DNA from 2 places in the Kiloniella antarctica genome. Region 2 is predicted to be linked to the other one. Evidence: predicted binding sites of a transcription regulator. Region 2 holds the regulator's gene; the other holds the start of a gene.
What was found. Region 2 encodes HrcA, which represses chaperone genes, less so after heat shock. Its sites were predicted from a motif close to GTTAGCACTCNCCNNNGGNGAGTGCTAAC; they were not measured.
Positions count from the first base shown of each region.

Region 1: the regulator HrcA is predicted to act here: its motif matches at 1,766-1,794, upstream of groES (co-chaperone GroES).

Region 1 covers NZ_JBHUII010000011.1:250,965-254,159, reverse strand. Annotated here, with positions in the region: gene groL (chaperonin GroEL) at 1-1,359, opposite strand, end outside; gene groES (co-chaperone GroES) at 1,409-1,696, opposite strand; gene hflX (GTPase HflX) at 1,862-3,187, opposite strand.
Region 2 covers NZ_JBHUII010000001.1:918,809-922,003, forward strand. Annotated here, with positions in the region: gene ACFSKO_RS04355 (alpha-ketoglutarate-dependent dioxygenase AlkB family protein) at 1-464, shown strand, start outside; gene grpE (nucleotide exchange factor GrpE) at 525-1,166, opposite strand; gene hrcA (heat-inducible transcriptional repressor HrcA) at 1,234-2,265, opposite strand; gene ACFSKO_RS04370 (helix-turn-helix transcriptional regulator) at 2,581-3,195, opposite strand, start outside.

The DNA of each region.
Region 1 (3,195 bases), on a different contig from region 2:
CTGACGGATCGGAGCTTCAAGAGCACGACGAACAACGCTGATACCAACGTCTTGATCGTTGTTATCACCTTTAAGAGTGGCAAGAGAAGAAACCGCAGCAAGCAGAGCAGTACCACCACCAGCAACAATACCTTCTTCAACAGCAGCACGTGTTGCGTTCATAGCATCTTCAACACGATCTTTGCGTTCTTTAACTTCGATCTCAGTAGAACCACCAACACGAAGAACAGCAACACCGCCAGCTAGTTTGGCGAGACGTTCTTGCAGTTTTTCACGATCGTAATCTGAAGAAGTATCATCAGCTTGAGCGCGGATCTGAGCACAACGGCCTTCGATCTGCTCACGCTCACCAGCGCCATCAACGATAACAGTTTCTTCTTTGGAAATGTTAACACGCTTAGCAGTACCGAGCATATCAAGAGTAACGTTTTCCAGCTTGATACCAAGATCTTCTGAAACAACAGTACCACCAGTTAGAACCGCGATATCTTCGAGCATTGCTTTACGACGATCACCAAAACCAGGAGCTTTAACAGCTGCGATTTTCAGACCACCACGAAGTTTGTTCACAACAAGAGTTGCGAGCGCTTCGCCTTCAACGTCTTCAGCAATGATCAGTAGCGGACGACCGGACTGAACAGCTGCTTCGAGAAGAGGAAGCATTGGCTGAAGGTTTGTCAACTTTGCTTCGTGAAGAAGAATGTATGGAGCTTCGAGATCAGCAACCATTTTCTCTGCATTCGTTACGAAGTATGGAGAAAGGTATCCACGGTCGAACTGCATACCTTCAACAACGTCAAGTTCAGTTGCAAGAGATTTTGCTTCTTCAACAGTGATAACGCCTTCTTTACCAACGCGTTCCATTGCTTCAGCAATCATGTTGCCGATTTCAGTTTCGCCGTTAGCAGAGATTGTACCAACCTGAGCAACTTCAGCAGTAGTAGAGATCTGTTTCGCAGAACCTTTAAGGTGTTCAACAGCTGTCTTAACAGCAAGATCCATACCGCGTTTAACGTCCATCGGGTTCATGCCGGCTGCAACAGCTTTTGCGCCTTCACGAACGAGACTTTGCGTTAGAACTGTCGCAGTTGTTGTGCCGTCACCAGCAACGTCGTTGGTTTTTGAAGCAACTTCACGAACCATCTGTGCGCCCATGTTTTCAAACTTGTCAGCAAGTTCGATTTCTTTGGCAACAGAAACACCATCTTTAGTGATGCGTGGAGCACCAAAAGATTTGTCGAGAACAACGTTACGGCCTTTAGGACCAAGCGTAACTTTTACAGCATTTGCAAGGATATCAACACCGCGAAGCATTTTGTCGCGGGCGTCAGTACCAAATTTTACATCTTTAGCAGACATGATCTTTTATTTCCTTTAATTTAGGGACCTGTTTGGCTGAGGCCAAATCTTATTGAAGAATGCCCATAATGTCGGACTCACGCATGATCAGCAGTGTTTTGCCATCAAGCTTGACTTCTGTACCAGACCACTTGCCATAAAGAACGGTGTCGCCTTCTTTAACATCAAGAGCAACAACTTTACCGTCATCACCACGAGCGCCACTACCAACAGCAGTAACTTTGCCCTGCATTGGCTTTTCTTTAGCTGTATCTGGGATGATAATTCCACCAGAAGTTTTTTCTTCTTGGTCTAGTGGCTCGATTACGACCCGGTCGTGAAGAGGTTTAAAGCTCATAGATCAACTCCGTTAGAGTAAGCTTATTAAAATAAATTCGGGGCACTGTCAGTGAGAGTTTTTACAATTATTAGCACTCTCACTAAACGAGTGCTAAAAGGCATATAGAATGCAGGTAGGCTGATGTCAACCAGACGGCCTAAATAATTCTAACTTTTTTTGGGATTAATCGATATCGGGAAGAATATCAAACTTGCTGGTAAATTTATCAGCGTCGGCTTGCGAAATTGAGATAGAGATCCAGACCCCATCTTCATGATGTTTCTGTTCTATAACATTTCCATGATCATGTAGCCAGGATAACGCCGCACCATCACTATAAGGCACTTCAAATTCATAAACCAAATTTTGAGCATCAAGCAACTGCTCAACCATATCCAAGAAATCATCACAACCTTCTCCTGTTATTGCTGAACACAACAAGGTCGTTTGATTATTACTGGATTGTATCTCAAGAGAGGTTTTAGTCTCATCTGACAAAAGATCTGATTTATTCCAAACTTCAATCATGCTGTCTTGAATATCTTGATCAAGCTCGAGATCCTTAAGGACAGATTTCACATCTTCTTTTTGAGCATCCGTATCTTCATGAGATACATCTCGAACATGAACAAGAACATTTGCCTCACGAACCTCTTCCAAAGTCGCCCGAAACGACGCAATAAGATCAGTGGGTAGCTCTGATATAAATCCTACGGTATCCGATAAAATAATTTCACGCCCAGACGGCAGTGTAACGCGCCGCATGGTCGGATCCAAAGTCGCAAACAAAAGATCTTCTGCAAACACATCTGAATGCGTTAAACGGTTAAAAAGCGTCGATTTTCCGGCGTTTGTATATCCCACAAGAGATACAATAGGAAAAGGTACCTTACGACGCGCAGACCGATGCAGTTCACGTGTTTTTTTAACTAGCTCCAAGTCACTTTTCAGGCGAACAATTCTCTCATCGATTAAACGCCTATCAATTTCGATCTGACGTTCACCAGGCCCCCCCATAAACCCGGCACCACCTCTTTGCCGCTCAAGGTGGGTCCATGACCTAACCAGTCTGGATCTTTGATAGCTTAACTGGGCAAGATCAACCTGAAGCTTGCCCTCTTTTGTACGTGCACGTTCGCCAAAAATTTCTAGAATTAAGCCAGTACGATCAATAACCTTCGCTTCCCAGCCGTTCTCCAAATTACGTTGTTGCACAGGCGTTAAAGCAGTATCCACAATAACAACTTCAATCTCGTTATCATGGATGTACTCATGAAATTTATCAATAATCCCTGAACCAAAAAGCGTCGAAGGTTTTGGCCGTGAGACTTTGACAACCTCGTGAAGGACGATTTCGAGATCAATTGCGAGCGCAAGACCGTACGCTTCTTCTAGTCGCGCTTCAGGCGTCCGAGAAGAGCTCGAAAACTTCTTTAGTTCAGGATGAAGTACAATGGCGCGAACCTTTTTATCTCGATCCACGCCACCGTCAGTTTGTTGAGAACCCATATATATTC
Region 2 (3,195 bases):
CTCTAGGATGGGTTTCGGATAAAAATCAGGGTTATCGCTACCAAGCAACACATCCGTCAACAAAAAGTCCCTGGCTACCCATTCCCGATATTTTATTGAAACTTTGGAATGACCTTGCAGACTATCCTGAAGAACCAGAATGTTGTTTATTAAACTATTACCACAACGAAAAATCAAAAATGGGCCTGCACCGTGATGAAGATGAAGAAGATCAAATCGCGCCAGTATTTTCTTTATCACTTGGCGATACCGCCATGTTTAAAATCGGTGGCTTGACTCGAAAAGGACCATCCAATTTTATTAAACTCGCATCTGGAGATGTTGTCATACTTGGAGGGAAAGCGAGAAAAGCTTACCATGGTGTTGATCGGATTCTTCATGGCTCAAGCCAGCTTTTAAAACATGGCGGCAGAATCAATCTCACCATGCGAAGAGTAACGCCTCCTAAGATCCACACCCTCTAGGACACAAAAAAAGCCGATACATAATATGTATCGGCTTTTTCAAATCATCAGCAAAAATATTTAAGCTGTTGTATCTACTTTTTCCGCACCGGCAGCGGGGCCACCCTTGGCAACACCAACACGAGCCGGACGCAACAAACGATCATGGAGTCGGAAACCAGGCTGAATAACCTGAACGATAGTACCTTCAGGCTGAGAAGGGTCTGGAACTTCGAAAAGAGCTTCATGGCTATGAGGGTCCATTTTAGCACCAAGAGCTTCTACTTCGGTAATGTTATGACGGCTAAAAACTTTCAACATTTCGCGATTGGTCATATCAATGCCATCACGTAAGTTCTTAAGATCCTCATTACCTTCTGCGGTTTCTTCAGACACAGACAACAATGCGCGTTGCAAATTATCCATCACACCGATCAGGTCCGTCACCAATTTTTGTGGTGCATATTTTACGGTATCTTCTTTTTCCCGACGTGTACGACTGCGAAGGTTTTCCATTTCCGCCATAGTCCGCAACAATTTGTCGGTTAGCTGTGCATTTTGAGCATCAAGTTCTGCAACTCTAACAGCATCAGAAGTACCAGCCTCTTCGACAACGTCTTCAGACGTTTCGCCTTCGGATGTTTCCTCAGCGACCAGATCGTCAGGAATCTGATCTTCGGCAACACCATTTTCTTCCGGATTTATCTTTTCCGCTTCGGTCATTTTCCGTAAACCAATCTATATCTTAAGTTACCATCTTCTGGATATCACAAGATTTCAGCCTTGATATTTATCCAACCATTCGACCAAGTATCTTGGCGGTATAATCCACCATGGGAATGATCCGCGCATAGTCTATTCGTGTAGGACCAATGACGCCGATCGCACCAACCACTTGTTGACGAGTATTTTTATAAGGAGCCATTACTACAGAACAACCTGCTTGGGCAAATAAATCATTTTCTGACCCAATAAAGATCTGCACACCCTCTGCAGTTTTTGTCATCTCCAGCAATCGGACTAACGATTCTCGTTTTTCAAGCGCAGAAAATAGATGGCGTACCCGATCTAAATCTTCAAGAGCATTTATATCTTCCAGAAGCTGCGCTTGCCCTCTTACGATTAAAGCTCCGTGGGAGCTGCCATTAATATCCTCTGCCCAGGTTGCCAAACCAAGCTCAACTACCTTTTGGGATAATTCATCCAGCATCACCTGATGGGCCTTGAGTTCAGCGTGAATCTCAACAATGGCCTCTTCCAACGTCCTTCCAATTAATCGAGCAGACAGAAAGTTCGAGGCTTCAACCAAGGCCGAAGGCGGCAATCCCAGGGGAATATTCACGACCCGATTTTCGACAGAACCAGAAGCCGTAACCATCACAACGAGCGCTCGACCCGGAGCCAAAGATACAAATTCAATATGTTTAAGAGGTTCTGAAAGCTTCGGCGCAACGACAAGACCAGCACACTGCGATAGCCCTGACAGCATCCCTGTAGCTTCTTCCAGTAACTGAGGCATTGATTTACCGCCCGCAGCGCACTGCGCTTTGATATGTGATCTTTCGTCTTTACTCAAATTTCCGTGTTCAAGCAATCCATTTACATAGAGGCGAAGCCCAACATCAGTTGGTAACCGTCCCGCAGACGTGTGACGTGAAAATAACAACCCCATATCTTCTAGGTCTGCCATCACATTTCGTATCGTCGCAGGGGACAGATCCAAGCCCAATTTTCGGGAAAGAGTCCGTGATCCTATCGGTTCACCCGTTTCAACATAGGCATCCACAACGAGACGAAAAATCTCTCGAGATCTATCGCTCATCCCCGACGCGTCTACGGGTAGCAAGGAGGTATCGTTAAATTTGGCCACGTTATCCTTAAACCTTTATTTCTGACACGTTGGAACCAAACGGATTAACATCCGAGACGAATAACTCAGACAAAATTCACATTTAGATGTAGGGACGATCCAAGCAGTGTTCAATGCCGTCATCTCCATAGATGTATCCTTCGGAACGCCCTTAAGACAAACTCTACTTATGACCTTATCGAATATATTATACCATGGGTATCAAAATCACTCAGTCCATCCGCTGAACACCAAATAACTACCAAATTTGTGAAAATTGGGAACGCTTCAGTTTAAGGATTTAGGTCGAATAGTATAACTACATCTCCGGCCCCCTTCGAGAAGGTACTCTACCCTCTCCACTATAGCATCAGGACCAAGAACTGTGCGAAATATAGATAATTCTGCCCGGCAAAAGCCTTGGCACACCGTCGCTGCAGTACAGATGGGACAGTGATTTTCAACAAATAAAAAGCCACCTTGACCATCTTCTTCTACTTCAGCCATATACCCTTCTTGTTCACGTAACCTGACAAGTTGAGCGACTTTGACCTTAAGAGGTGACGCAGCAGACATAGCCTCTTGGTAAAGCTTTAAAGTTTGATCTTCTCTGTGGGCAACGAGTTGCTCAACACCCTCATCGCCAAAGACAGCTCTGGCACTTTCGATAAGGTCTTTTGTCAGTAATGCGTGCGAATCCCCGAATTTATTATGGGATAATGTCGTCAATTCCCAACTTGTAGCTGGCCGACCGGCTCCTTTAGGTTTTGATGCGATCAAAGGTGTTGCTGCGATCATTCCCATCTCATTCATACGTTTGAGATGTTGGCGCATACCTATAGCCGTTATGTTTAGTTTGCCCGCCAGATCAACTGCAGACATACTTCCCCGGGCCTTCAATAA